2 linked regions of the Alicycliphilus denitrificans K601 genome follow. The protein of the gene in region 1 binds, or shares a complex with, the protein of each later gene. Links are inferred from orthologs where the notes say so. Each region holds a gene or a part of one and is shown in the gene's direction. Other genes may lie near its edges. The genes, in order: dnaG and dnaB.

The links.
Region 2: the proteins of dnaG (region 1) and dnaB are in contact, whole or in part, in a crystal structure (PDB 2R6A), measured with the Geobacillus stearothermophilus proteins. The link is inferred for Alicycliphilus denitrificans K601 from one-to-one orthologs. Residues at the interface, in WP_049624496.1 of Geobacillus stearothermophilus: Lys456, Leu457, Leu458, Pro459, Ala460, Asn463, Ala464, Leu467, Leu535, Leu536, Ile537, Ala538, Gln544, Glu545, Asp548, Tyr549, His552; in WP_033016901.1 of Geobacillus stearothermophilus: Ser13, Glu15, Ala16, Gln18, Glu91, Leu92, Asp94, Ala95, Val96, Pro97, Thr98, Ala99, Ala100, Asn101, Tyr104, Tyr105, Ile108.

What each region holds. Positions count from the first base shown.
Region 1 is NC_015422.1:3,725,098-3,739,928, forward strand. The notes cover bases 11,937-14,831. They hold dnaG (DNA primase), read left to right. Parts: upstream 11,937-12,368; coding sequence 12,369-14,294; downstream 14,295-14,831. Other genes in these bases: ALIDE2_RS17850 (acyl-CoA synthetase), read right to left, coding at 11,937-12,029; rpoD (RNA polymerase sigma factor RpoD), read left to right, coding at 14,553-14,831. Outside these bases: ALIDE2_RS17795 (ABC transporter ATP-binding protein), read right to left, coding at 1-555; ALIDE2_RS17800 (TOBE domain-containing protein), read right to left, coding at 718-1,500; modA (molybdate ABC transporter substrate-binding protein), read left to right, coding at 1,567-2,331; modB (molybdate ABC transporter permease subunit), read left to right, coding at 2,425-3,108; modC (molybdenum ABC transporter ATP-binding protein), read left to right, coding at 3,105-4,181; ALIDE2_RS17820 (TRADD-N-associated membrane domain-containing protein), read left to right, coding at 4,296-5,225; ALIDE2_RS17825 (ABC transporter substrate-binding protein), read right to left, coding at 5,246-6,073; ALIDE2_RS17830 (ABC transporter ATP-binding protein), read right to left, coding at 6,070-6,846; ALIDE2_RS17835 (ABC transporter permease), read right to left, coding at 6,843-7,577; ALIDE2_RS17840 (substrate-binding domain-containing protein), read left to right, coding at 7,628-8,767; ALIDE2_RS17845 (phospholipase D family protein), read left to right, coding at 8,764-10,326; more of ALIDE2_RS17850, read right to left, coding at 10,383-11,936. UniProt on the Escherichia coli protein: RNA polymerase that catalyzes the synthesis of short RNA molecules used as primers for DNA polymerase during DNA replication.
Region 2 is NC_015422.1:1,387,129-1,401,971, forward strand. Bases 620-3,526 are described here. They hold dnaB (replicative DNA helicase), read left to right. Parts: upstream 620-1,318; coding sequence 1,319-2,734; downstream 2,735-3,526. Other genes in these bases: rpsR (30S ribosomal protein S18), read left to right, coding at 620-667; rplI (50S ribosomal protein L9), read left to right, coding at 682-1,134; amaB (L-piperidine-6-carboxylate dehydrogenase), read left to right, coding at 2,805-3,526. Also shown: rpsF (30S ribosomal protein S6), read left to right, coding at 1-54; priB (primosomal replication protein N), read left to right, coding at 77-367; more of rpsR, read left to right, coding at 386-619; more of amaB, read left to right, coding at 3,527-4,337; ALIDE2_RS06630 (PhoH family protein), read right to left, coding at 4,409-6,148; ALIDE2_RS06635 (peroxiredoxin), read right to left, coding at 6,305-6,793; ALIDE2_RS06640 (DUF3334 family protein), read right to left, coding at 6,971-7,660; ALIDE2_RS06645 (cytochrome b), read left to right, coding at 7,918-8,505; ALIDE2_RS06650 (YceI family protein), read left to right, coding at 8,502-9,122; ALIDE2_RS06655 (YceI family protein), read left to right, coding at 9,177-9,752; ALIDE2_RS06660 (NADP-dependent malic enzyme), read right to left, coding at 9,822-12,131; ALIDE2_RS06665 (nucleobase:cation symporter-2 family protein), read right to left, coding at 12,269-13,756; ALIDE2_RS06670 (methyl-accepting chemotaxis protein), read left to right, coding at 14,107-14,843. UniProt on the Escherichia coli protein: The main replicative DNA helicase, it participates in initiation and elongation during chromosome replication. Travels ahead of the DNA replisome, separating dsDNA into templates for DNA synthesis.

The sequences.
Region 1 (14,831 bases):
GTCCACGTCCTCGTGGCCCATGCCCTGCGTGGGCTCGTCCAGCAGCATGAGCTCGGGCTCCATGGCCAGCGTGGTGGCGATCTCGAGAGCGCGCTTGCGGCCGTAGGGCAGGTTGACCGTGACCTCGTCGGCCAGGTCCTCCAGGCCCACCTCGGCCAGCAGCTCCAGGGCGCGCCCGTTCAACTGGTTCAGGCTGCTCTGGCTGCGCCAGAAGTGGTAGCTCGTACCCAGCTTGCGCTGGAGGCCCAGGCGCACGTTCTCCATCAGCGTGAGGTGCGGGAACACGGCCGAGATCTGGAACGAGCGGATCACGCCGCGCCGCGCGATCTGCGCCGGCTGCTCGTGCGTGATGTCGTGGCCGTTGAAATGGATCGTGCCCGAGGTCGGCACCAGAAACTTGGTCAGCAGGTTGAAGCAGGTGGTCTTGCCCGCGCCGTTGGGCCCGATCAGGGCATGGATGGAGCCACGGCGCACGGACAGATTCACGTCGCTGACCGCCGTGAAGCCCTTGAACTCCTTGGTGAGGTGGGAAGTTTTCAGTATGACGTCGCTCATTGCCACCGGACACGCGCCGCGCACGCGCGGCAGGCCCCGTCTCCATGTTTATGTTGCGCTGCATCGTAAAAGGCGAATTCGGCCATCATGAACGGGAGAAATGCCTACGTACAAACGCCTAAGCTGCTACGGATCGTGAAAGAGCCACCCATACTGTGGTAGTCAGACGACGGCCAGCACGATGGCCGACTCCTCGGCCGCCAGCACCACGCGCGAGCGCGCGCGCAGGCCCGAGCCCGCGGCGGCGAAGCCCACCATCTGCACGCCGGCATCGAGCTGCGCGGCCACCTCGTCGCCAAGCTCCCCGCGCGACACGCGCACGGCCCGCCCCGGCCACCGGTTGCCGTCCTGCGCGGCCCCGGCCGCCGCGAGTGGCAGGACGTGCACCGCCGTGGCCTTGCACAGGGCCTGCACGGGTAGGCCCGGGCGCAGGCCCAGCAGCTCGGCGCTCTCGCGCGTGATGCGCGAGCACACGGCCAGCCCCGCGACCGCGCCGACCGCGCCGCGCAGGTGCACGCGCACGATCTGGCCGCGGGACTCCATGGCCTGCACGGTGCAGGGCCACTGGTTGCGCATGCTGGTGCGCACCGACAGGCGCGCCACGGCCGCATCCGCATCGCCCCCCTCGCCCAGCCCCACCAGCACCGCGGAGCGCGCCTGCTGCACGGCATCGGCCGTGGCCAGCAGCTGCCGGCCCGCGGGCGTGAGCCGCGCGCCGCCCCCGCCCACGCCGCCCACCACGCGCTCCACCAGCGCCACGCCCGCCAGGTTGGTGAGCGTGTCCAGCGCCTGCCATGCGGCCTTGTAGCTCACGCCCACGGCGCGCGCGGCCTGCGAGATGGAGCCGCCCTGCCCGATCTGGCGCAGGATGTCGATGCGCTTGTCAGCCATGCCGTGGCCCAGCGCATCCTTGAACGAAACGGGTGATTGCATGAGGTGCATCATGCCCGTCCGCCAGGCGCTCGCCTATACTCGTCCGCTATTCACATTGGTAATAGCGAGGCCGATCCCATGAACCATCCCCCCCTCCTGCACCGCACGCTGTCCGCCCTGGGCCTGGCCGCCCTGATGCTGCCCGGCGCCCATGCCGGCGAAGTCTCGGTGGCCGTGGCCGCCAACTTCACCGCGCCCATGCAGAAGATCGCCGCGCAGTTCGAGCAGGACACGGGCCACAAGGCCGTGCTCTCGTTCGGCGCCACGGGCAAGTTCTACGCGCAGATCAAGAACGGCGCGCCGTTCGGCATCCTGCTGGCAGCCGACGACAGCACGCCCGAGAAGATCGCCAGGGAAGGCCTGGGCGAGGGCGCCACGCGCTTCACCTACGCCATCGGCCAGCTGGTGCTGTGGAGCAAGCAGCCCGGCTACGTGGACGCCGAGGGCAAGGTGCTGCAGAAGACCGACTGGCAGCACATCGCCATCGCCAACCCCAAGCTGGCGCCCTACGGCCTGGCGGCCATGCAGACGCTGGACAAGCTGGGCCTCACGGCCCAGGTGCAGCCGCGCGTGGTCACCGGCGAGAACATCGGCCAGACCTACCAGTTCGCCGCATCGGGCAACGCGCAGCTGGGCTTCGTGGCGCTCTCGCAGGTCACGGAGGACGGCAAGCTGCGCGAGGGCTCGGCCTGGGTGGTGCCCGGCAACCTGCACGGGCCCATCCGCCAGGACGCCATCGTGCTCAAGCCCGGCCAGGGCAACGCGGCCGCCGCGGCGCTCATGGACTACCTGCGCGGCGCCAAGGCCCGCGCCGTCATCAAGTCCTACGGCTACTCATTTTGATAGCGCCTTACGCCTTTCTTTTCTTGGTTTCATTATGATTCGTACCTGAAACCAAGGAATGGCAGGCGCTGGCAGCTCCCGCTTCAATAGCAATTGATCCCTTCTTTCCTGAGCCCCGAGGACTGGGCCGCCATCACCCTCACGCTGGAGCTGGCCGGCACCACCACCGTGCTGCTGCTGGCGCTGTGCACGCCGCTGGCCTGGTGGCTGGCGCACACGCGCTCGCGCTGGCGCGGGCCGGTGGGCGCGGTGGTGGCGCTGCCGCTGGTGCTGCCGCCCACAGTGATCGGCTTCTACCTGCTGGTGACCATGGGGCCCAACGGGCCCATCGGGCACCTGACCGAATCGCTGGGGCTGGGGCGGCTGCCGTTCACCTTTCCGGGGCTGGTGATCGGCTCCATCGTGTATTCCCTGCCCTTCGCGGTGCAGCCGCTGCAGCGCGCCTTCGAGGCCCTGGGCCGGCGCCCGCTGGAGGTGGCGGCCACGCTGGGCGCGGGCCCGCTGGACCGCTTCTTCACCGTGGCCCTGCCGCTGGCGCGCCCGGGCTTCGTCACCGCCGCCATCCTGAGCTTCGCGCACACCGTGGGCGAGTTCGGCGTGGTGCTCATGCTCGGCGGCAACATTCCCGGCGTGACGCGCGTGGTGTCGGTGCAGATCTACGACCACGTGGAGGCCATGGAGTACGCCCAGGCCCACTGGCTGGCTGGCGGCATGGTGGCGTTCTCGTTCGTCGTGCTCATGCTGCTGCACTGGCTGCAGCCCAAGGGGGCGCGATGAGCGGCATCCACGCCCGCCTGCTCGTTTCGCGCCCGGACTTCACGCTCGACGTGGACCTGCGGCTGCCCGGCACCGGCGTGACGGCGCTGTTCGGCCCCTCGGGCTGCGGCAAGACCACGTGCCTGCGCGCCGTGGCGGGGCTGGAGCGCACCGAGGGCCGCGTGCAGGTCAACGGCGAAACCTGGCAGGACAGCGCCGCCGGCCAGTGGCTGCCCACGCACCGGCGCGCGCTGGGCTACGTGTTCCAGGAAGCGAGCCTGTTCCCGCACCTGGACGTGCGGCGCAACATGGAATACGGCCTGCGCCGCCAGCCGCCCGCGCGCCGCCACGTGTCGCTGGAGCAGGCCGTGGAGCTGCTGGGCCTGGGCGCGCTGCTCTCGCGCATGCCGCACACGCTGTCGGGCGGCGAGCGCCAGCGCGTGGCCATTGCGCGCGCCCTGGCCGCCAGCCCGCGCGTGCTGCTGATGGACGAGCCCCTGGCCGCGCTGGACGCCGCGCGCAAGGCCGAGGTCATGCCCTACCTGGAGCGCTTGCAGCGCGGCCTGGACATTCCCGTGCTCTACGTGAGCCACTCGCCCGACGAGGTGGCGCGCCTGGCTTCGCACTTGGTGCTGCTCGAGAACGGACGCGTGGTCGAGCAGGGCACGCCCGCCACACTGATGGCGCGGCTGGACCTGCCCTTCGCGCATGGCGATGCGGCCGCCGCGCTGGTCGAGGCGCGCGTGACGGCGCACGATGCGCGCGACCACCTGCTCACGGCGCAGTTCGGGGGCGGCCTGCTGCGCCTCGTCAGCTCCCGCGCGCGCGCCGTGGGCGAGCGCGTGCGCCTGCGCATTCCCGCGCGCGACGTGAGCATCGCGCTCGCCCAGGCCCAGGGCAGCAGCATCCTGAACCTGCTGCCCGCGCGCATCACCACGCTGGCCGACGACAGCCCGGGCCAGGTGCTGGTGCGGCTGGACGCGGGCGGCACGGTGCTGCTCGCGCGCATCACCCGGCACTCATGCACCGAACTGGCGCTGGCCGAGGGGCAGACGGTGTGGGCGCAGGTCAAGGGCGTGGCGCTGGTCGATTGAGGCTGCGCCCCTGCGCAGTCCTTCTCAGCGCCGCGTCTTTGGCGTAGGCTGTGGGCGTTCCTTGCGCCCCCGTTTCGGGCCGGTTTCCTGGCATTTGCGTACAGGAGGTGATCCATGAATACCACCACGAATGGCGCGGCGGCCGAGCCGGCCGCACCGGCCGAGGAAAGCGGGGAACCGGGCCGGCCCAAGCCACAGGAAACCACGGGGCTCGATAAATTCCAGCTGGTGCTGGCGACGAGACCGGTGCTGCGCAATGCGGCCCTGGTATTTTGCGTGTGCCTTTTTCCCGTGGCCATGGCCCTTACCTGGTTCGCATGGTTTCTCTGGCTGCCGAAGGTCTGGGACTGGTCTTTCGCGGAATTCACGCTGAGAAGCGTCCCCGGGTTCTTCGGGGTATTTTTTATTGCCTTTCTTCCCATTTATGCACTCATCGGCGCATTCATCGCGACGGCATATGTCGTGGAGGTCTACACGGACGAGGCCACCAAGAAAGTCAGGCTCGTCCTGGAACGCGGAAGCTCGCTGCAATCCAATGCCGAGGACGAGCTTGCGAAGCAGGACCAAAGCGGGCTCGTGCCGCTTCTTCGGTACAGCAGGGTGCAGCTGGAGTCCTACTACGCGATAGGGCTCACCCAGACGCAGAGAAGCTTCCGGTACAGCATCATCGCGATGTGGATCGGGTTCGCTGTGATCCTGGGCGGCATCATCATCCGCGTGGTGGACCTGGACCGGTTCGGCCTGCGCCCCCTCGATACCGACATCAGCACGCTCATCATCATTTCCGGCGCGATCATCGAGGTCATCTCGGCACTTTTCCTCTGGGTCTACCGCAGCTCGGTCCGGCAACTCACCTACTTCTACAACCGCCAGCTGTACAACCACAGCATATTGATGTCGCAACGCATCGCCGAGACGATGACGAGCGCGGACGAGATCAAGAAAACGATCATCGAGAAACTGCTCGACCGTTCCTGGGCCTATGAGCCGGACACCCTGCCGTCCGGGCAGTCGCTGCTGTCCTTCCGCTCGCCAAAGGGATAGGCCGCGGCCCCGGACCTTGCCTAATTGCTGCCGGCGTTCGGGAAGAACAGCTGCTCGCCGTTGATCTTGTAGGCGGCGATCGTGCCCTGGCCCGCGGGCGACGTCACCCAGTCGACGAACTTCTGCGCCTCGGCCTGCTTCACGTGCGGGTGCTTGGCCGGGTTCACCACCATCACGCCGTACTGGTTGAACAGGCGCTTGTCGCCCTCCACCAGCACGGCGAGGCTGTCGCGGTTCTTGAAGTTGAGCCAGGTGCCGCGGTCCGACAGCACGTAGGCGCCGCTGGCGGCGGCGATGTTCAGCGCCGGGCCCATGCCGCAGCCGCATTCCTTGTAGCCGCTGCCCTTGGCGTCGGGGCTGGCGATCTTCCAGTAGCGCAGCTCGGCCGCGTGCGTGCCGCTCTTGTCGCCGCGCGAGATGAACTCGGCGTTGGCGGCGGCGATCTTCTTGAGCGCCGCGACGATGTCGTTGCCCCGCACGCCGGCCGGGTCGCCCTTGCCGCCCACGAGGATGAAGTCGTTGTACATGACCGGGTAGCGCTTGACGCCCCAGCCGTCGGCCACGAATTTCTCCTCCGCCGCCTGGTCGTGCACGAAGAGCACGTCGGCGTCGCCGCGGCGCGCCATGTCCAGCGCCTGGCCCGTGCCCACGGCCACCACCTTGACGTCGATGCCCGTGGCCTGCTTGAACGCGGGCAGCAGGTGCGAGAACAGGCCCGACTGTTCGGTGGACGTGGTGGACGCCATGGTGATGACCTGCGCCGCCGCGCTCCAGGAAGCTATCAAACAAATAGCTGCTACCGCAGTCTGGGTAATCGCTACAGGCCTAAAACGCTTCAAACGCATCATGTCATCTCTCCTTTGACGAACAAACGGGCGGCCTCGGGCAGCGGGCCGTTGAAGAAATCGTGCACGGGCAGGTCGGCCAGGACGCGGCCGTGCTCCAGGTAGACCACGCGGCTGGCCAGGCGCTTGACCTGGCCCAGGTTGTGGCTGCTGAAGACCATGGTCAGCGGCTGCGCGGGGCCGGCGCTGCCGTGGCTGGCGGCGAAGTCGGCCATCAGCGCCTCGACCTCGCGCTTGGCATGCGGATCCAGGCTGGCGGTGGGCTCGTCGAGCAGCAGCACGTCGGGCCGCAACGCCCAGGCGCCCGCGAACGCCAGGCGCTGCTGCTGCCCGCCCGAGAGGGTGCGCGCGTTCCGCCGAACGACGTCCTGCAGCCCCACGCGCTGCAGCGCCGCCGCGGCCTGCGCGCGCGCCTGCTTCCAGCGCACGCCGCGCAGCCACAGGCCCAGGGCCACGTTGCTGACGGCACTGGCGCGCAGCACGAAGGGGCGCTGGAACACCATGGCCACGCGCGGCGTGCCATCGCGGCGCATCTGGCCGGCGCTGGGGCGCACCAGGCCGTGCAGCACGCGCAGCAGCGTGCTCTTGCCGCTGCCGTTGGCGCCCACCAGGGCCACGCGCTCGCCGGGCAGCACGCGCAGGTTCACACCGGCCAGCGCCTGCACGGCGCCGTAGCGCACGCCCAGGTCGCGCAGCGCGAACAGCGGCGGCTCCAGGGTCTGCACGTCCTGCGGCTGGGCGGCCCTGCGCCATGCGGGTGCGGGCACCACGCTCATGCGGCCACCGCCATGCCGCCGATGGCGGCGCCATCCACGCGCTGGCGCCAGCGGCGCAGCACGGCGATCAGCACGTTGAGCAGCAGCACCACAGCCAGCAGCACCAGGCCCAGCCCCAGGGCCAGCGGCAGGTCGCCCTTGCTGGTCTCCAGCGCGATGGCGGTGGTCATGACGCGCGTGAAGCCGTCGATGTTGCCGCCCACGATCATCACCGCGCCCACCTCCGAGACGGCGCGGCCGAACGCCGCTATCAGCACCGTGAGCAGCGCGTAGCGCTCGTCCCATGCGATCAGCAGCGCGCGCAGCAGCGTGCCCGCGCCGAGCGAGCGCAGTTGCTCGCCGTGCACGCGCTCGGCGTCCTCGACCACCTGGCGCGTGAGGGCCGTGACCACGGGCAGCACCAGCAGCGCCTGCGCCAGCACCATGGCCTTGAACGAGAACAGCCAGCCCAGGCCGCCCAGCGGCCCGGTGCGCGACAGCAGCAGGTACACGCCCAGCCCCACCACCACCGATGGCACGGCCAGCAGCGTGTTGAGCACCGTCAGCACCCCGTCGCGCCCGGCGAAGCGCGCCACGCCCAGCCATGCGCCCAGCACCACGCCGGCGCCGCAGGCCAGCGCGCAGGCCGTGGCGCTCACGGACAGGGAGCGGGCGACGATGGTCCAGAGGACCGCATCGGCGGAGGTGACGAGGTTCAGCGCCGTCGCGACGCTTTGCGAAATGGCGGACATGGGTTGGGCTATCGTATGCAGCAATCCGTTACCAGCCCATATGAAATCTTGTGCATAGGATTCAACTCCACTACACGCTCGACCGCGACGCGGGCGACGCGCTGATCCGCAACCCCCTGCTGGACATGCTGCAGGCCGTGGCCCAGCAGGGCTCCATCTCGGGCGCCGCGCGGGCGCTGGGCCTGTCGTACCGCCATGTCTGGGGCGCGCTCAAGCGCTGGGAGGAGCAGCTGGGCAGCGAGCTCATCGTCTGGGGCAAGGGCCAGTCGGCGCAGCTCAGCGAGTTCGGCGCCAAGCTGCTATGGGCCGAGCGCCAGGCGCAGGCGCGGCTGGCGCCGCAGATCGAGGCGCTGCACGCCGACCTGGAGCGCGCCTTCGCCGTCGCGTTCGACGACCATGCCCATGTGCTGACGCTGTACGCCAGCCATGACGACGCGCTGTCCGTGCTGCGCGCGTTCGCCGCCGTGCCCGGCCACGCGGGCCAAGGCAGGGCGCTGCACCTGGACATACGCTTCACCGGCAGCGTGGACGCGATCCGCGCGCTCAACGAGGGGCGCTGCACCATCGCGGGCTTCCACACGCTGGAGCAGCCCGCCATGGATTCGCTGGCGGCGCAGACCTACCGCCCGCTACTGCAGCCGGGCCTGCACAAGGTGATCGGCTTCGCGCGGCGCACGCAGGGCCTGATCGTGGCGCGCGGCAACCCGCTGGGCCTCGCGTCGCTGGCCGACGTGGCGCGCACCGGCGCGCGCTTCGTCAACCGCCCCCTGGGCACGGGCACGCGCGTGCTGCTGGCCGATCTGATGGCCCAGGCCGGCCTGGAGAGCGGCGACATCGATGGCTACGGGCGCGACGAGCCCTCGCACGCCGCCCTGGCCCAGGCGATCGCGGCCGGCAGCGCCGACGTGGGCATGGGCATAGAGCTGGCGGCGCGCGCGCGCGGGCTGGACTTCGTGCCGCTGGTGCACGAGCGCTACCACCTGGCCTGCCTCAAGTCCACGCTGGAGCAGCCCGCCACGCGCGCCCTGCGCGACCTGCTGCAGACGCCCGCCTGGCAGCGGCGCATGGCCGCCATGCCGGGCTACGCCCCGATGCACTGCGGCGAGGTGCTGGCCATGAGCCGCGTGCTGCCCTGGTGGCGCTTCGCGCGCCGCAAGAGTGCTGGCGCACACCAGCACGCGAGCCCATGACGCGCCCCGCCGCCCTCGCGCGCCGCCTGCCGGCGCTGCTGGCCGGGCTGATGCTGGCGGGCTGCAGCCTGCCGCCGCTGGCCGGCCGCAGCACGTCGGCGGCGCTGGAGCTGCCCGCGGCCCGGGACACGCAGCTGGGCCGCGCGCTCGGCCCCGAACTGGCCGCGCACCCGGGCCTGAGTGGCATCCACGCGCTGGACCACCCCCACGACGCCTTCGCGGCCCGCGTGCTGCTGGCGCGCGCGGCCGAGCGCACGCTGGACGTGCAGTACTACATCTGGCGCGGCGACACCACCGGCACACTGCTGCTGGCCGAGCTGCTGGCCGCGGCCGAGCGCGGCGTGCGCGTGCGCCTGCTGCTGGACGACCTGGGCACGGCGGGGCTGGACGGGCCGCTGGCCGCCATGAACGGCCACCCGCGGATCGAAGTGCGCCTGTTCAACCCCTTCACCTGGCGCAACCCCAAGCCGCTGGGCTACCTGGCCGACCTGCGCCGCGCCAACCGGCGCATGCACAACAAGTCGTTCACGGTGGACAACCAGGCCAGCATCGTGGGCGGGCGCAACGTGGGCGACGAGTACTTCGGCGCCACCTCGGGCGTGCTGTTCGCCGACCTGGACGTGCTGGCCGTGGGCCCGGTGGTGCAGGACGTGTCGGACGACTTCGACCGCTACTGGGCCAGCGCCAGCGCCTACCCCGCGGAGCGCATCCTGCCCGCCGTGGCGCCGCAGGCCGTGGCCAAGCTCGCCGCGCAGGCCCACGCCCTGCAGGAATCGCCCCGCGCGCGGGACTATGCCCGCGCCATCGCCGGCAGCCCCTTCATCCGCCAGCTGCTTGGCCACAGCCTGCCGCTGCACTGGGCGCGGGTGCAGATGCTCAGCGACGACCCGGCCAAGGGCATGGGCCAGGCGCGGCGCGCCGACCTGCTGCTGCCCCGGCTCGGCGCCGTGCTGGGCGCGCCCCGGCGCAGCGTGGACCTGGTCTCGCCCTACTTCGTGCCCACGGCCCACGGCGTGGAGGCCTTCGCGCGGCTGCGGCAGGCCGGCGTGCGCGTGCGCGTGCTCACCAACGCCTTCGAGGCCACGGACGTGCCCGCCGTGCATGCCGGCTACGCCAAGTACCGCAAGCGCCTGCTGGAGCAGGGGGTCGCGCTCTACGAGATGCGCAGCCTGGTGCCGGAGTACGCCGCAGACAAGGGCCGGCCGCTGCTGCAGCGCCTGGGCAGCTCGGGCTCCAGCCTGCACGCCAAGACCTTCGCGGTGGACGGCGAGCGCGTGTTCGTGGGCTCGCTCAACTTCGACCCGCGCTCGGCGCTGTTCAACACCGAGCTCGGGTTTCTGATCGACAGCCCGGCGCTGGCGCAGCAGGTCGCGCTGGCCTTCGACCGCGAGATCCCCCTGCAGTCCTACCGCGTGGCCCTGGCCGAGGACGGCACCCTGCGATGGCACGGCGGCGTGGGCAACCCGGCGCCGGTCTACGGCACCGAGCCCCACACCACCTGGTGGAGCCGGTCCCTGGTGTGGCTGCTGATGCGCCTGCCGATCGAGTGGTTTCTATGAAAAAACGGCTCCATCGCTTACCCAGAAAGCGCCATAAGCTATGTTTTTGATAGTCATCAGACATTGATCGCCGCCGCCGACCCGGCCTGGCGGCGCAGCTCGAACTTCTGGATCTTGCCGGTGCTGGTTTTGGGCAGCTCGCCGAAGACCACGGCGCGCGGCACCTTGAAGCCGGCCAGGTGCTTCTTGCAGTGCGCCACGATGTCCTCGGGCGTGGCCTGGGCGCCGGCCTTCAGCTCCACGAAGGCGCAGGGCGTCTCGCCCCACTTCGGGTCGGGCTTGGCGACCACGGCGGCGGCGAGCACGTCGGGGTGGCGGTAGAGCACGTCCTCGACCTCGATGGAGGAGATGTTCTCGCCGCCCGAGATGATGATGTCCTTGCTGCGGTCCTTGATCTTGATGTAGCCGTCGGGGTACTGCACGGCCAAGTCGCCGCTGTGGAACCAGCCGCCGCGGAAGGCGTCCCCGGTGGCGGCGGGGTTCTTCAGGTAGCCCTTCATGGCGATGTTGCCGCGGAACATGATCTCGCCCATGGTCTCGCCGTCGCGCGGCACGGGCTGCATGGTCTCGGGGTCGAGCACGGCGGCCGCGCGCTGCAGGTGGTAGCGCACGCCCTGGCGCGCGTTCAGGCGCGCGCGCTCGCCGACGTCCAGCGCGTTCCAGGCGTCATGCTTGGCACACACCGTGGCCGGGCCGTAGACCTCGGTCAGGCCGTAGACGTGGGTGAGGTCGAAGCCGAGCTTCTCCATGCCCTCGATCATCGAGGCCGGCGGCGCGGCGCCTGCCACCATGGCCTTCACGCCTGCGGGCACGCCCTCCTTCATGGCCGCCGGGGCGTTGACCAGCAGGCCGTGCACGATGGGCGCGCCGCAGTAGTGCGTGACGCCGTGGCTGCGCATGGCGTCGAAGATCGCCTGCGCCTCGACGCGACGCAGGCACACGTTCACGCCCGCGCGCGCCGCCACCGTCCAGGGGAAGCACCAGCCGTTGCAGTGGAACATGGGCAGCGTCCACAGATAGACGCTGTGCTTAGGCATGTCCCACTCCAGCACATTGCTGATGGCGTTGATGGCCGCGCCCCGGTGGTGGTAGACCACGCCCTTGGGGTTGCCCGTGGTGCCCGAGGTGTAGTTGAGCGCGATCGCGTCCCACTCGTCGCCGGGCAGCTCCCAGGCGAACTGCGGGTCGCCCGCGGCCAGGAACTCCTCGTAGGTCTGCGTGCCCAGGCGCTCGGCGGCGGCACCATAGACGGCATCCTCCACGTCGATGAGCAGGAGCGGCGCCTTGGATTGGCGCAGCGCCAGCGCCCTGGCCATAACGGGGGCGAACTCGGGGTCCACGATCACCGCCCTGGCCTCGCCGTGGTCGAGCATGAAGGCGATGGTCTCGGGGTCCAGGCGCGTGTTCAGCGCGTTGAGCACCGCGCCCGCCATGGGCACGCCGAAATGCGCCTCCACCATAGGCGGGGTGTTGGGCAGCATCACGGCCACGGTGTCATTCTTGCCGATGCCCGCCGCGCGCAGGCTGCTCGCCAGACGGCGGCAGCGCGCGTAGGTCTGGCCCCAGGTCTGGCGCAGGCCGCCGTGCACGATGGCCAGGCGGTCCGGGTAGACCTCGGCCGTGCGCTCGATGAAGGACAGGGGCGACAGCGGCGCGTGGTTGGCCTCGTTGCGGGGCAGGTTCTGGTCGTACATGCTGGTCACGGCAGGCTCCTTTGTTTCAGGGAATGCAAAAAAACGCGGCCATTAGAGCAAGGCCGGCTGACGCCTGGCTGAGAACCTGCCCAATATCTTTTCATGGAGTCCCTTGCCCCGCAAGGCGGTGGATGCAAGGCGCAAACCGCAGACGGGCTGGTGGCCCGGCGAGGATTTGCAACGCCGCAGATGCCGCCTTTGCGGAGCAACCCTTCGGGCAAGACTCGTCGTTGCCCGCCTTGCCCAGGCCGCCAGCATGGCCTGCGGCGCGCGCCTAGATTGCGGCCTTTTGCTGCCTTGCGGACTCCATGAAAAGATATTGAGCAGGCTCTAAGAGAAAATAGCCCGGTGTCCATCCCCCAGTCGTTCATCCAGGAGCTGCTCGCGCGCGTCGACGTGGTCGACATAGTAGGCCGCTACGTGCAGCTCAAGAAGAGCGGCGCCAACTTCATGGGGCTGTGCCCCTTCCACGGGGAGAAATCGCCCTCGTTCAGCGTCAGCCCCTCCAAGCAGTTCTTCCACTGCTTCGGCTGCGGCAAGAACGGCAACGCCATCGGCTTCCTCATGGACCACGCGGGCATGGGCTTTCGCGAGGCCGTGCAGGACCTGGCCCAGCAGGTCGGCATGCAGGTGCCCGACGACGAGAACACCTCGCCCCAGGACCGCGAGCGCGCCGCCGCCCAGCGCCAGAAGCAGGCCACGCTGACCGAAGTGCTGGAGAAGGCCGGCGAATCCTGGCGTCGCCACCTGCGCGAATCCCCGCGCGCCATCCAGTACTTCAAGGGCCGGGGCGTCTCGGGCCAGGTCGCCAAGCGCTACGGCCTGGGCTACGCGCCCGAGGGCTGGCGCAATCTGGCCAGCGTGTTCCCCGAGTACGACAGCCCGCTGCTGGAGGAAAGCGGCCTCGTGATCGTGGGCGAGGACGACGGCAAGCGCTACGACCGCTTCCGCGACCGCGTCATGTTCCCCATCCGCAACGTCAAGGGCGAATGCATCGGCTACGGCGGGCGCGTGCTGGGCGACGATAAGCCCAAGTACCTCAACTCGCCCGAGACGCCGGTCTTCCACAAGGGCCGCGAGCTCTACGGCCTGTACGAGGCGCGCGGCGCGATCCGCGAGATGGGCTACGTGCTGGTGGCCGAGGGCTACATGGACGTGGTCGCCCTCGCCCAGCTCGGCTTTCCCAACGCCGTGGCCACGCTGGGCACGGCCTGCACGCCCGACCACGTGCACAAGCTGTTCCGCTTCACCGACGTGGTGGTCTTCAGCTTCGACGGCGACGCGGCCGGCCGCCGCGCGGCGCGCAAGGCGCTCGACGGCGCCCTGCCCTACGCGAGCGACACACGCAGCATCAAGTTCCTGTTCCTGCCGCCCGAGCACGACCCCGACAGCTTCATCCGCGCCCACGGCCCCGAGGCGTTCGCGCGCCACGTGGGCGACGCCATGCCGCTGTCGCGCTTCCTGCTCGAATCCGCGCGGGAGGGCTGCGATCTCGGCACGGCCGAGGGCCGCGCCCACATGCTGGCCAACGCCCGCCCGCTCTGGAGCCAGCTGCCCGACGGCGCCCTCAAGCGCCAGATGCTGGCCGAGCTGGGCGAACTGGGCCAGTTGCCGGCCAAGGACCTGGCCGAGCTCTGGGCTCAGGAGGGCCCGCGCGCCGCGCCCGCGGCAGCGCCGGAGGGCGGCGACCCGTTCGCGGACGAGCCGCCCTGGCACCCGCAGCCGCCCGGCCCGTGGCAGGGCGAACCAGCGCGCCGCCCCTGGCGCAAGGACGCCGGCGGCCGCTGGCGCCGCGAGCCCGCGCGCCCGGCCCAGCCCCCGCTGCCGCGCAGGCCCGCCGCCAGCCGCATCGACCACGCGGCGCGGCTGCTGCTGTCGCACATGCAGTTCCTCGAAGGCCTCTCGCACGAGGACCACGCCGCGCTGTGCGCCCAGCCCGAGCCGCACGGCCCGCTGTTCGCGTGGCTCGAAGGCCAGCTCCACGAGCACGGCCCCCAGCCCTGGGCCGTGCTGCGCGAGGCGCTGCGCGGCCACGACTGCGAGCCGCTCGCCGAGCGCGTGATGACCGGCTCGCACGCCCAGACCGAGGGCGACGAGGCCGAGCTGCACGCCGAGCTGCGCGGCCTGCTCGACCGCATGCTGATCGAGGAATTCAAGCGCCAGCAGCAGGAGCTGGTGCCCCGCGTGACGCGCGACCCCGCCGCGCTCGCGCAGTACCAGGCGCTGGAGCAGCGGCTCAAGGGATTGCTCGGTATTTCTCCCAGGCCTACTTGAAATACGCACCGCCGCTATAATTTAGGGTTTGTCGGCAAGAGCGACAGCAGCACCTCCGGACCAGGCAACCGTGACAAACGCGCACCACCGCCTTCCCCCACCGCAAGGACTGCACACCAAATGTTCGCCCAGACATCTTGCCCCTGAGGATTTGCCCCTCGAACCGCGAAGGCCCCTGCCTTCGCCGTGCCTGCCCGCGCCGGGTTCCTTGGCGCTTGTGTTTTCTTTGTGTGTCCGTTTTTGACCCTGAGGTTGTCCATGCCCGTTCAAAAGTCCGCGAAGTCGCCCAAGCCTGCCTCTGGCACCGCTGCGAAGGCCGCCTCAAAAGCCGCAACCCCTGTGAAAACCGCCGCCAAGGCGCCCGCAAAAGCAGCCACCGCCAAGGCCGCTGACGCCGCGCTTCAGGCCGCGACGAAAGTCAAGACCGTGCCAACGCCAAAAACCACTGCCGAGCTGACAAAAGCCGCCGATGAACTGTTGAAGAAAAAGCCCGCGCGCGCGCCCAAGGCCGCCGCCGCGCAGGCCGAAGCCTCCGAG
Region 2 (14,843 bases), 2.3 Mb from region 1 along the record:
CGCGAAGAAGCCCGCAAGGCCAGCCAGGCCGAGTTCGCCGCCACCGAGCGCTGATAGACCGGCCGTTCCAGGAGGTGTGAACAACCACTGTGCCCTGACGGCCTGTATCGCTGAGGCTCAGCCCCTGCGCTACACGCCTGCCGGCCTGCCGGCGCTGGATTTGCGGCTCGAGCACGAGTCGCTGCAGCACGAGGCAGGCGCCGAGCGCCAGGTCAAGGCCAGCGTCAAGGCGGTCGCCTTCGGCAGTTTGGCCGAGCGGCTGGCCCGGCAGGCGCTGGGAAGTCTCTGGACGTTCCGGGGGTTTCTGGCCACGGGGCGGGGCGGCAAGGGTCTGGTGTTTCACATCCAGGATATTCAACAAGATTAACTTTCAAGAGGCTCGAAAATGGCCACGTTCAAGAAATTCAACAAGGACAAGCGCCCGAAGCGCAACACCCAGTCGCTGCTGTTCAAGCGCAAGCGCTTCTGCCGCTTCACCGTCGCTGGCGTCGAGGAAATCGACTACAAGGATGTGGACACGCTGCGTGACTTCATCGCCGAGAACGGCAAGATCATCCCCGCGCGCCTGACCGGCACGCGCGCCATCTACCAGCGCCAGCTCAACACCGCCATCAAGCGCGCCCGCTTCCTGGCCCTGGTGCCCTACAGCGACCAGCACAAGATCTAAGGAGCACGATTCCCATGCAAGTCATCCTGCTCGACAAGGTCGTCAACCTCGGCAGCCTCGGCGAAATCGTCAAGGTCAAGGACGGTTACGCCCGCAACTTCCTGATTCCCTCGGGCCGTGCCCGCCGCGCCACCGAGGCCGCCAAGGCCGAGTTCGAAGCCCGCCGCGCCGAACTGGAGAAGGCCGCCGCCGAGAAGCTGGCCGCTGCCCAGGCGCAAGGCGAGAAGCTGGCCGGCTCCGCCGTCAAGCTGACGCAGAAGGCCGGCGTGGACGGCCGCCTGTTCGGCTCCGTGACCAACGGTGACATCGCCGAAGAGCTGAACAAGCAAGGCTACGACCTGGTGAAGTCGCAGATCCGCCTGCCCAACGGCCCGATCAAGACCGTGGGCGACAACACCATCACGGTGGCGCTGCACACGGACGTGGTCGTCGAAGTGACCGTGTCGGTCTACGGCGAAACCGCCTGACGCGCACGCGCCCAGGCGTTGCCGACGAGAGCCGCCCCCAGGGGCGGCTCTTGTTTTTTGTCCGCCTCCTTTTGCACGGGGATCCCACCGCCTGTGCACCCGTTATCCACAGAGTTGTGCAATGACGGGCATCCCCGCGGCCGCTAGCATTCCACGCTTGCCCTCTCTCGAAAGCCATTCCCCCATGTCTGCCGTTCTGCCCGATCTGATCGACGGCTATGCCGCCGCGCCGCCGGACCGCGAGGTCGCCCAGCTGCGCGTGCCGCCGCATTCCATCGAGGCCGAGTCTAGCGTGCTTGGCGGCTTGCTGTTGGACAACATGGCCTGGGACCGCGTGGGCGACCTGCTGGTGGACGGCGACTTCTACCGCCACGAGCACCAGCAGATCTATTCGGCCATTGGCGCGCTGATCAACGCCAGCAAGCCCGCCGACGTGATCACGGTGTACGAGCACCTGCAGGGCCTGGGCAAGGCCGAGGAAACCGGCGGCCTGGCCTACCTCAACAGCCTGGCGCAGTACGTGCCCAGCGCCAGCAACATCCGCCGCTACGCCGAGATCGTGCGCGAGCGCGCCATCCTGCGAAAGCTCGTCACGGCCAGCGACGAGATCGCCACCAACGCATTCAACCCCCAGGGCAGGCCGGTCGAGCGCATCCTCGACGAGGCCGAGCAGAAGATCTTCGCCATCGGCGAAGAGGGCTCGCGCATGAAGCAGGGCTTCCAGTCGCTCGACTCGCTGGTGATCGACCTGCTCGACCGCGTGCAGGAGATGGCCGACAACCCCATGGACGTGACCGGCGTGCCCACGGGCTTCATGGACCTGGACCGCATGACCAGCGGCCTGCAGGCGGGCGACCTCGTGGTGCTGGCCGCGCGCCCGTCGATGGGCAAGACCTCGTTCGCGGTGAACATCGCCGAGCATGTTGCGCTCAACGAGGGCCTGCCCGTGGCCATCTTCTCGATGGAAATGGGCGCGGCGCAGCTCGCGGTGCGTATCGTGGGCTCGATCGGCCGCGTGAACCAGGGCAACCTGCGCACCGGCAAGCTCTCCGACGAGGAGTGGCCGCGCCTGACCGAGGCCATCGAGCGCCTGCGCACCGTGAGCCTGCACATCGACGAGACGCCCGGCCTCACGCCGTCCGAGCTGCGCGCCAACGCGCGGCGCCTGGCGCGCCAGTGCGGCAAGCTGGGGCTGATCGTGGTGGACTACCTGCAGCTCATGAGCGGCTCGGGCTCCAGCAGCTCCGACAACCGCGCGACCGAGCTCGGCGAGATCTCGCGGGGCCTGAAGATGCTGGCCAAGGAACTGCAATGCCCGGTGATCGCGCTCTCGCAGCTCAACCGCTCGGTGGAGCAGCGCACCGACAAGCGCCCCATGATGAGCGACCTGCGCGAATCGGGCGCCATCGAGCAGGACGCGGACATCATCATGTTCATCTACCGCGACGACTACTACAACAAGGACAGCAAGGAGCCCAACATCGCCGAGGTCATCATCGGCAAGCAGCGCAACGGCCCCACGGGCACGGTGAAGCTGTTCTTCCAGAAGAACCAGACGCGCTTCGAGAACCTGGCCATGGGCGCGGGCGACGATTACTGATTCTTCGGATTTGATAGCTCCCAGCGCTTGCTGCATAAGCGTTAGAGGCTATTTTTGATGGAGGTGTGCAATGACGGACTCCCACACATGCCTGCAGCAGGTCCTGCAGGCACTGGACCTGGATCTGCGGGCCCATGAGGGCACAGACCTGACCATCCGCGCGCCGCGCGACGGCGTGGTGCTGGCCAGCTTGGCGTCGCACACCCCGGAGCAGGCGCAAGCCGTGGTTGAATGCGCCCACCGCGCCTATCTGGATTGGCGAAGCGTGCCCGCACCGGTGCGCGGTGAACTGGTGCGCCGCCTGGGCGGGCTGCTGCGCCGGCACAAGGCGGCCTTGGGCGAGCTGGTGTCGCTGGAGGCGGGCAAGATCGCCTCCGAAGGGCAGGGCGAGGTGCAGGAGATGATCGACATCTGCGACTTTGCCGTCGGCCTGTCGCGCCAGCTCCATGGCCTGACGATCGCCAGCGAACGGCCCGGCCATCGCATGATGGAAACTTGGCACCCCATGGGCGTGGTCGGCATCATCTCGGCCTTCAACTTCCCGGTGGCGGTGTGGTCGTGGAACGCCGCGCTGGCCCTGGTCTGTGGCAACGCCATCGTCTGGAAGCCGTCGGAGAAGACGCCGCTCGCGGCGATCGCCTGCCAGCACCTGCTGCAGCGGGCCATCGCGGAGTTCGAGCAGGAAAGGCCGGGCACCGTGCCCGAGGGCCTGAGCCAGCTGCTGATCGGTGGGCGCGACGTGGGCGCGGTGCTCGCGGCCAGCACGCGGGTGGCGGTGCTCAGCGCCACCGGCTCGGTGCGCATGGGCCGGCAGGTGGCCGTGAAGGTGGCCGAGCGCCTGGGCCGCGCCATCCTGGAGCTGGGCGGCAACAATGCCATGATCGTCACGCCCACGGCCGACCTGGAGCTGGCCGCGCGCGCCATCACCTTCGCGGCGGTGGGCACGGCGGGCCAGCGCTGCACCACGCTGCGGCGCCTGATCGTGCACGCATCGGTGGCCGATGCGCTGCTCGCGCGGCTGGAGCGGATCTACCGGAGCATCGCGGTCGGCGACCCGCTGCAGGCGGGCACGCTGGTCGGGCCGCTGATCGACCGCGCGGCGTTCGACGCCATGCAGCGGGCGCTGGAGCAGGCCCGCGCCGAGGGCGGGCAGGTGCTGGGCGGCGAGCGCGTGCGCGAGGACCTCGGCGCGCACGCATGGTACGTGCGCCCGGCGCTGGTGCACATGCCGCGGCAGTCCGCGGTGATGGAGCGGGAGACCTTCGCGCCCATCCTCTACGTGGTGCGCTACGGCGGCGGTACCGATGAGGCGATCGCGCTGCAGAACGCGGTGCCGCAGGGCCTGTCGTCGGCCATCTTCACCGCCAGCCTTGGCGACGCCGAGCGCTTCATGTCGGCCGCGGGCAGCGACTGCGGCATCGCCAACGTGAACATCGGCACCTCGGGCGCCGAGATCGGGGGCGCCTTCGGCGGCGAGAAGGAGACCGGCGGCGGGCGCGAATCCGGCTCGGATGCCTGGAAGGGCTACATGCGCCGCGCCACCAACACCATCAACTACAGCGGCGCGCTGCCGCTTGCGCAGGGCGTGCGTTTCGACGTTTGAGGCTGAAACCGGGTTCTAGTGCCAGAACCCTGTTCTATCGCCCGCAGATCAAGCGCTGCAAGCTATCGTTATCAGAGCACCTCGCTGGCGAAGTCCGCCAGGCGCGAGCGTTCGCCGCGCGCGAGCAGGATGTGGCCGCTGTGGGGCCAGCCCTTGAAGCGGTCCACGGCGTAGGTCAGGCCGGAGCTGCCCTCGGTCAGGTAGGGCGTGTCGATCTGGGCTAGGTTGCCCATGCAGATGATCTTGGTGCCCGGGCCGGCGCGCGTGATCAGCGTCTTCATCTGCTTCGGGGTCAGGTTCTGCGCCTCGTCGATGATCACATACTTGTTCAGGAAGGTGCGCCCGCGCATGAAGTTCATGCTCTTGATCTTGATGCGGCTGCGGATCAGCTCGTTGGTGGCGGCTCGCCCCCATTCGCCGGCGTTGCCGCCGTCGCCCTTGGCCAGGAATTCGAGGTTGTCGTCGAGCGCGCCCATCCAGGGGCCCATCTTCTCCTCTTCGGTGCCTGGCAGGAAACCGATGTCCTCGCCCACGCTCACCGTGGCGCGGGTCATGATGATCTCGGTGTAGCGGCGCTCGTCCAGCACCTGGGTCAGGCCCGAGGCCAGCGCCATCAGCGTTTTGCCCGTGCCCGCCGTGCCGGTCAGCGTGACGAAGTCCACGTCGGGGTCCATGAGCAGGTTCATGGCGAAGTTCTGCTCGCGGTTGCGCGTGTTCACGCCCCAGACGGCGTTCTTGGCCGAGCCGTAGTCCTTGAGCGTCTCCAGCACAGCCGTCTTGTCGCGGATCTCGGTCACGCGCGCGTACAGGCTGGGCTCGCCCGGCGCCTCGAAGTACACGAACTGGTTGATCATGAGCTGCGACACCACCGGGCCGCCGATGCGGTAGTACATGTGCGCGCCGCTCTGCCAGCTCTCTACGTTCCGGCCGGCCTTGGTCCAGAAGTCCGGGGGCAGGGCTAGGCTGCCGGTGTACAGCAGGTCGCCGTCCTCCAGGGCCTTGTCGTTCTGGTAGTCCTCGGCGACCAGGCCCAGGGCGCGGGCCTTCACGCGCATGTTGATGTCCTTGGACACCAGCACCACCTCGCGCGGCGCGTGCAGCTTGCGCAGGGCCTCCACTACGCCCAGGATCTGGTTGTCCGCCTTGCCCTGGGGCAGGCTGGAGGGCAACTGGTAGGACAGCGGCGCCGTCTGGAAGAACAGGCTGCCCGTGGCGGCGCGCTGGCCCGTGGCATCGAGCCTGAGGCCGTGCGCCATGTCGTCGGCGCCATGGGCCGCGGCCAGCGCATCCAGCGTGCGGCTGGCCTGGCGGCCGTTGCGGGCGACTTCGGTCATGCCCTTCTTGTGGGCGTCGAGCTCCTCCAGCACGATCATCGGCAGGAAGATGTCGTGCTCCTCGAAGCGGAACAGGCTCGTCGGGTCGTGCAGCAGCACGTTCGTGTCGAGCACGAACATCTTCTTCGGGCCCGTGGCGCGGCGCTTGCGCGGGGCGACGGCCGCCGCGGTGCGGATGGGAGTGACGTTGCTCGCCCCGGCAGGGGCCGCGTCATGCGCGGGCCTGTCCTGCGCCGGCTGGCCGCGGGCCTGCGTGGCTGCTGCGGCCTTGGCGGGCAGGCCGGGCACCTCGGCCGCCTTGGCGGCAGCGGGCGCGGCGGTCGTCACGCCGCCGGCCCTGGCCTTGGCGCGCTTGCGCGGCGGGGGCGCCGTCTCGGCTGCGGCGGATTCTTGCGCTTCCTCCTGGGGGGCCGTCAGGAGGTACGCCTCGGGCTTGAGTAGGGCGGCGCGCTTGGTCGGGGCGGGGGGCAGGGGCATGGTGCGAAAGGTCTCGCTGGAGGAGGGAGGTTCAAAAAGCACAAAGCCGCCTGGAGACCGAGGCGGCTTTGGTTGGAGAGGAGTGCGTTGCGTTTTTCAGCAGCATCGGCCCATTATGCATGCTCCATGCGGCGGCACGGAGCGGGGCAGTGGCGTTCAGGCAGCCTTCTTGACGGGGGCCTTGATGGTCTTGACGGCCTTAAGCACCTCGTCCACGTGGCCCGGCACCTTCAGTCCGCGCCACTCCTGCACCAGAATGCCTTCGGGGTTGACGAGGAAGGTGCTGCGCTCGATGCCCTTGACCTTCTTGCCGTACATGATCTTGTTCTTGACCACGCCGAACATGTGGCACATCTTCTCTTCGGTGTCGGCGATGAGCTCGAAGGGCAGCTCCAGCTTTTCCTTGAAGTCGTCGTGAGACTTCATGTTGTCGCGCGACACGCCGAAAACCACGGCGCCGGCCTTCTCGAAGTCCTTGAACTTGTCACGGAACTGCATGGCCTCGGTGGTGCAGCCCGGAGTGTTGTCCTTCGGGTAGAAGTACAGGATCAGAATTTGGCCCTGGTGCGAAACGTTGGAGACCTTGATTCCTCCGGTCGCGTTGGCTTCAAATTCGGGAAGGGGCTTGTTGACAACGATCGCCATGGCACTTCTATCTCTCAGGAATTAGTCGATGAAAAGCCGGGGGAGTAGGTAGGTGGACTCTTGGCAGGTGCCCCCGACCGCAACAGGCTATTTTACCTTGAATCATCTGTACTCGCACCGCATGGCCATTCCCACCGCGGGCTTGCGGCGCGCGGCGGCCCTGCGGGGCGGGCGGGACTACATGCCGAGGGACTTGAGCAGCGCCTGAGTGTCGTCGTCCGTCGCGGAAGGGGCGGGTGCCGCTGCGGCTGGTGCTGCCGCTGCCTCGGCCATCAGGGCATCGGGGTCGGGCGCGTCCTGGGGTTCGAAGTCGCAGAGTTTGACGAACTGCGTGCGGTCGATCGCCAGTTCGAGGTAGAAGATGTTGTTGCTGGCGGTGTAGAAGGAAACCCGGCGCGCCTCGGGCTGGTCCAGGTTGGCGTCCACGCTCAGCACCACCTGCTGGTTGATCACGAGCATCTTGGGCTGGTTCTGCGTGATGTGGGTCTGCAGCTCGCGCCGCACCTTGCCGGTGAAGTCGCCTACCACCTGGTTCATGAGCTCGCCCATGACGTTGCCGACCTCGTCGGCCGTGAAGGAGCCCGCCAGATCGCTCTCGGACATGCCCATGCTCAGCATGTAGCGCTCATAGATTTCCATGGCTGCGGCGGCCGAGAAATTGATGATGACCAGGCCCGAGAAGCCGCCGTCGAACAGCACGAAGCAGCCGATGTCGGGCTTGAGGCAGGTCTTCGTGATGCGCTGGACCATGCCGGAGTAATGCACCGGCCCCTGCGTGGCGATCGACAGTACGCGCGTCACGGAGTTGCACAGGGAGATCAGCACGTCTTCGGTACCGTAGACGACAGGGGTGTTCGAAGGGGTCATGGAGCTGCTGAAAAAGGAGCGGACGGACGGTGCCGCGAAAGGCCGATCATGGCACGACAGCCGGGCGAGGGCGAAGGGGCGAGGCCCGGCGACGTGAAATATTCATATTCGTGCGTTCATAAACTTTGAATAAAAACGTCAAACCGGTTGAAACTTCACGCATGCTGCCGACTCTAGACTGCAGGAATCACGGATACCCCTCTTGTCATCCCGGCGGCTCTGTGCGCTGGGAGTGGCTTTTTTAACACCTGCACTTCATGAGTTCTGTCATCACGCGACCTGCCGCACGCTACGGCGCCACCGCCATTGCGCTGCACTGGGTGCTGGGGCTGGCCATTGTTGCCATGCTCTGCATGGGCTGGTACATGGCGGGCCTGCCGTTCTCGCCGCAGCGGCTGAAGCTCTACAACTGGCACAAATGGGCCGGCGTGGCCATCCTGGCCCTGTCCGTGCTGCGCCTTGTGGCGCGCCTCATCCGGCGGCCGCCGCCGCTGCCTGCCGACGTCCAGTCCTCCATGCCGCGCTGGCAACGGCTAGCGCACCATGGCGTGCACCATCTGCTGTACGCGCTGTTCTTCATCGTGCCGCTGGTGGGCTGGGCCTACAGCTCGGCGGCGGGGTTCCCCATCGTGTTCCTGGGCCTGGTTCCGCTGCCCGACTTCGTGTCCCCCAGCCCCGCGCTGGCCGATGCCCTCAAGCCCTGGCATGCGCTGACGGCCTATGCGCTGGCCGCCCTGGTGGCGCTGCACGTGGCGGCGGTGGTCAAGCATCAATTCATCGACCGCGACGGCCTGATGGCCCGCATGCTGCCCGGCTGGGGCCGGTGCGCAGCGGAGCGCGCATGACCTGTTTTCGCCATTACAGAACGGAGCATTCCACCGTGACAGTATCGACCTTGACCCGACGCGCCGGCCTGGTGCTGGCCACTGCCGCCGCCCTTGCGGGCGGCCCCGCCCTTGCGCAGCAGCGGCTCGTGTCCGAGCAGAGCGAGATCGCCTTCGTGAGCAAGCAGATGGGCGTGCCCGTGGAGGGGAAGTTCAAGAAGTTCGACGCCCAGGTGGCGTTCGACCCGGCCAAGCTGGCCACGAGCAAGGTGGCGTTCACGGTGGATACCGGCAGCGCCACGCTGGGCGTGCGCGAGACCGACGCCGAACTGCCCAAGGCCGTGTGGTTCAACGTGCCCAAGTTCCCGCAGGCCACCTTCCAGTCCAGCGCCATCAAGGCCGTGGGCGCGGGCAAGTACGAGGTGGCGGGCAAGCTCAGCATCAAGGGTGCGTCGCAGGACGTGGTGGTGCCCGTCACGCTCACGCAAAGCGGAGCCACGACGACCGCCGCCGGCAGCTTCGTCATCAAGCGGCTGGCCTTCAAGATCGGCGAGAACGAATGGGCTGACACGTCCATGGTGGCCGACGACGTGCAGGTCAAGTTCAAGTTGGCCTTTGCCGGCGTGCCCAAGCTCTGACCACGCCCCCTTTACCCATCACCCTTTTCATCAGCCCTCACGGAGTACAAGCCCATGCGTTCGACCCTTCTGGCCCTTGCCGCAGCCGCAGCCCTGTCCGCAGGCGCCGTGCACGCCGAGCCTGCAACCTATGCAGTGGATCCCACGCACACCTTCGCCACGTTTGAAATCAGCCACTTTGGCGCCAGCGTGAACCGCGGCCGTTTCGACAAGAAGGAAGGCGTGGTGCAGTTCGACAAGGCGGGCAAGGCCGGCAAGGTGGAGCTCACGCTGCAGATCGACTCCCTCACCACGGGTACGCTGCCGTTCGATAAGCACCTGAAGAGCGCGGAGATCTTCGACGTTGCGCAGTTCCCCACCGCGCGTTTCGTTGGTGACAAGTTCACGTTCGAGGGCGACAAGGTGACGGCCGTGTCCGGCAACCTGACCATCAAGGGCAAGACCCAGCCCGTGACTTTCAAGGCCAACCAGTTCGCCTGCTACGACAGCCCTATGCTCAAGCGCGAGGTGTGCGGCGGCGACTTCGAGGCGACCATCGACCGCACCGCCTTCGGCGTGGACTATGGCGTGCAGTACGGCTTCCCGAAGAACGTGCGCATAGTGGCGCAGATCGAGGCCATCAAGCAGTAATTTCCGCGCGGCCTGGACGCACGGAAGGGCCGGCGCCTGATGTGGCGCCGGCCCTTCGTGCTTTTGCGGTTACTGCCGGCGCGTGGCGCTGCTCACCACGGCCAGGGCCGTCATGTTCAGCACGCGGCGCACGGTGGATGCGGGCGTGAGGATGTAGGCCGTGGCGGCGGTGCCCATGAGGATGGGGCCCACGGTCACGCCGCCGCTGGTCGTGGTCTTGAGCACGTTGTAGAGGATGTTGGCCGAGTCGAGGTTCGGGCAGATCAGCAGGTTGGCCGCGCCGGTGAGCGTGGAGTCCTGCAGATAGTTGGCGCGGATCCGGGGCTCCAGGGCCGCGTCGCCGTGCAGCTCGCCGTCGCATTCGATGTCGGGGTGGCGCGCCACGAACAGGTCGCGCGCGGCGCGCATCTTGCGGGCCGAGCTGCGCTTGGACGAGCCGAAGCTCGAGTGCGACAGGAACGCCACCTTGGGCGGCAGGCCGAAGCGCTGCACCTCCTGCACGGCGGCCCAGGCGATGTCGGCAAGCTCTTCGGCCGTCGGGTCTTCGTTGACGTAGGTGTCGGCGATGAACAACGTGCCGTTGTGGGGGGTCATCACGGCGTTCAGGGCGGCGTACTGTTTCGCATCCGCGGCGTGGCCCAGGATGTTGTGGATGCGCTCCAGGTGCGTCTCGTACGTTCCCACCAGGCCGCAGATCATCGCGTCCGCGTCGCCGAGCCGGACCATGAGCGCGGCGATGATGGTGTTGGACCGGCGCACGGCGGCCTTGGCCATCTCGGGCGTGGCGCCGTTGCGTTTCATGAGCTGGTGGTAGGCCTCCCAGTACTGGCGGAAGCGCGGATCGTCCGAGGGGTCGCAGATCTCCACGTCCTTGCCCGGCTGCATGCGCAGGCCGGCCTTGGCGATGCGCGCTGCGATCACGGCGGGGCGGCCGATGAGGATGGGGCGCGCGATGCGGTCGTCGATGGCGATCTGCGCCGCGCGCAGCGCGCGCTCGTCCTCGCCGTCGGCGTAGGCCACGCGCTTGTGCGCATCGGGCTGGGCCTTGGCCGCGTTGATGACGGGGCGCATCAGCATGCCGGTCTGGTACACGAAGCGCGTCAGGCTGTTCCTGTAGACCTCCAGGTCGGCGACCGGGCGCGTGGCGACGCCCGATTCCGCCGCCGCCTGCGCCACCGCCGGTGCGATCTTGAGGATCAGGCGGGAGTCGAACGGAGTGGGGATCAGGTAGTCGGGGCCGAAGGCGAGTTCCTTGCCGGCGTAGGCGGCGGCCACTTCCTCGCTGATGTTCTCCTTGGCGAGCGCGGCGATCTGGCGCACGCAGGCGAGCTTCATGGCCTCGGTGATCTTGGTGGCCCCGCAGTCCAGCGCGCCGCGGAAGATGTAGGGGAAGCACAGGACGTTGTTCACCTGGTTGGGATAGTCCGAGCGGCCCGTGGCGATGATGCAGTCCGGGCGCACGGCCTTGGCGAGCTCGGGGCGGATCTCGGGCTCGGGGTTGGCCAGCGCCAGGATGATGGGCTTGTCCGCCATGGTCTTGACCATCTCGGCCGTGAGCACGCCGGGGGCCGAGCAGCCCAGGAATACGTCGGCCCCATGGACCACGTCGGCCAGCGTGCGCGCATCGGTCTTCTGCGCGTAGCGGGCCTTGGATTCGTCCATGCCGCCGGGGCGGCCCTCGTAGATCACGCCCTTGGAGTCCACCATGAAGATGTGCTCGCGCTTCACGCCCAGGCCGACCATCACGTCCACACAGGCGATGGCCGCGGCGCCGGCGCCGGAGACGGCCACCTTCACCTTGTCGATCTGCTTGCCCACGAGCTCCAGGCCGTTGAGCAGCGCGGCGCTCGAAATGATGGCCGTGCCGTGCTGATCGTCGTGGAACACCGGGATGTTCATGCGCTTGGACAATTCGCGCTCGATGTAGAAGCACTCGGGCGCCTTGATGTCCTCAAGGTTGATGCCGCCCAGCGTGGGTTCGAGCGACGCGACGATCTCGATGATCTTGTCGGGGTCGCGCGCGTCCAGCTCGATGTCGAACACGTCCACGCCCGCGAACTTCTTGAACAGGCACCCCTTGCCCTCCATCACCGGCTTGCCCGCGAGCGGCCCGATGTCGCCCAGGCCCAGCACCGCCGTGCCGTTGGTGATCACGCCCACCAGGTTGCCGCGCGAGGTGTAGTCGAATGCCTTGGTGGGGTCGGCCTGGATGTCCAGGCAGGGATAGGCCACGCCGGGCGAGTAGGCGAGGGACAGGTCGCGCTGGTTGGAGAGCGGCTTGGTCGGGGCGACCGAGACCTTGCCCTTGGTGGGGCTGCGGTGGTATTCGAGTGCGGCTTCGCGCAGGGCTTGTTCGGCGGCAGACAGGGGCGAGGTCATGACGGGATTCCAACAGAGAGAGATATACAGGGCTTACAGGCAACTGACGCCTAGCATCATAGTGGTGGCGCAACGCAAAAAAGCCCGAACCTGCATGCGTGCGCGGGTTCGGGCGAGGGCTTCTCAGCGGCCGGGCATCAATGCGCTTCCGCCTGGCGAGCCGCCTCCACGGCGGCTGAGGTGTCGCCGTTGGCGCCGTTGAAGAACACGTTGAGCAGCACGGCGGCGATCGAGGACAGCAGGATGCCCGATTCGATCAGCGGGTGGATGGCATGCGGCATCCACTGGCGGAACTGCGGCGCCACCAGCGGGATCATGCCGACGCCGATGGAGACGGCGACGATCATCGCGTTGGAGCGGTTGGTCTTGAAGTCCACCGCGCTCAGGATGCGGATGCCCGTGGCGGCCACCATGCCGAACATCACCAGGCCCGCGCCGCCCAGCACCACGGTGGGCAGCGACTCGACCAGCGCGCCCATCTTGGGCAGCACGCCCAGCACGATCAGGATCACGCCGCCGGCCACGCAGACGAAGCGGCTCTTGACGCCCGTGACGGCCACCAGGCCCACGTTCTGCGAGAAGCTGGTGTAGGGGAAGGTGTTGAAGATGCCGCCGATGAGCGTGCCCAGGCCGTCGGTGCGCAGGCCGCGCTTGAGGTCTTCCGGGCTGATGTGGCGGTCGGTCATCTCGCCGAGCGCCAGGAACATGCCGGTCGATTCGATCATCACCACGATCATCACCAGCGTCATCGTCAGGATCAGGATGGGGTCGAAGATCGGCGTGGCGATCTCCATCGGCAGCACGATGTCGAGCCAGGGTGCTTTGCCCACCTTCTCGAAGGTCATCAGGCCCATGGCCGCGGCCACGACGGCGCCGATGACGATGCCCAGCAGCACCGAGATGTTGGCGATGAAGCCCTTGGCGAAGCGGGCGATCAGCAGGATGGACACCAGCACCAGGGCCGAGATGCCCACGCCCGAAAGATCGGCGTACTTGGGGTTGGGCACCGTGGGCATGAGCTTCAGGCCGTGGGGCACGGGCGGCAGCGAGCTGCCCGGCGCGCCGGCCATGGCCTGTGCCTCGCTGAGCCACTTGGTGTACTCGGGGTTGACGACGCTCGGCGCCGTCGGCCCCACGGGGTTGCCGAAGATCCAGTTGATGCCCACGCGCATCAGGCTGATGCCGATCACCGCGATGATGGTGCCCGTGACCACCGGCGGGAAGAAGCGCAGCATGCGGCTGACCAGCGGCGCTATCAGGATCGATATCACGCCCGCGCCTATCACCGCGCCGAAGATCAGCCCCGCCCCCGCCTGGCCCGAGGTGGCCTGCGCCATCGACACCATGGGCGCGACGGCGGCGAAGGTCACGCCCATCATCACCGGCAGCCTGATGCCGAACCACTGCGTGGCGCCCAGCGCCTGGATCAGCGTGACCAGGCCGCAGCAGAACAGGTCGGCCGAGATCAGCTTGGTGACCTGGTCGGGCGTGAGGTTGAGCGCACGGCCGACGATCAGCGGCACCGCCACGGCGCCGGCGTACATCACCAGCACGTGCTGCAGTCCCAGGGCGGTCAGCCGCCCCATGGGCAGCATTTCATCGACAGGGTGGACGTTCGTGGACATGGGTCTTCCTCGGGTCATGTTTCTGCGCGACCGGCAGGCCGCCACCGCAGCGGCCCGAACCAGTGCACAGCAAGTGCTTGCACACCGTAATCCATACAAAAAGTGTATACAAACAAACCGTGCCACAACCATAGGGGTGATCCCTGGTTGCCGGGCGGAAGACTCCGTGCGGCTGTCCTGGTCCTGGGACGAGGCGTGCCCCATAGTCCGCCTCCTTAGATGTAATAAAAATTAACTTTCGCCATTTAAATTTTCATTTATATAATTAATTTCGCAATTTATTACAATAAAAAAGCCTTTATGCCGTTTCCCGAATCACAGTCGTTGCACGCCTGTATGCCGGGTTTGGATTGATCCTGGCGCTGCTGGTCGTTGTCACCGGCATCGCGATGGTCAAGGTCGAGCGCATCAACGGCGCGTTGCGCGCCAACAGCGAAGAACACGTGCAGGTGCAGCGCTACGCCATCAACTTCCGAGGCTCGGCGCATGACCGCTCCATTGCCGTGCGCGACGTGGTGCTCGGCAGCACGAGCGCCGAGCGGCAAAAGGAGATCGCCACCATCGAATCCCTGGCCGCCTTCTACGCGGCATCCGCCGGTCCGCTGGAAAAGTTCGTCGCGCGGCCGGGTGCCGAGCCCGAGATGGCCCGGCTGTACGCCGACATCCGCGACATCGAGGCCCAGGCCGTCGCCACCACCCGCGCCATCGTCGCCCAGGCCGAGGCAGGCGATGCCGCCGCGCGCGAGACGCTGTGGCAGCAGGCCAAGCCCCAGTACGTGCAGTGGCTCGCGGCGATCAACCGGCTCATCGACTTCGAGGAGGCCCGCATCCAGGCCGAGAACCGCACCGCGCTGGAGCAGGCGGGCAGCTTCCTGACCGTGCAGGCCAGCCTGGCCGCGGTGGTCGGCAAGGTGCGCCAGGCGTCCAACGCCGTGATCACGGGCTCGCAGGAAATCGCGGGCGGCAATGCCGGGCTGCTGCAGCGCACCGAGGAACAGGCCTCCAACCTGCAGCAGGCGGCGGCGTCGATGGAGCAGATGACCGCCTCGGTCAAGAACAACGCCGACTCAGCGCGCCAGGCCACGCA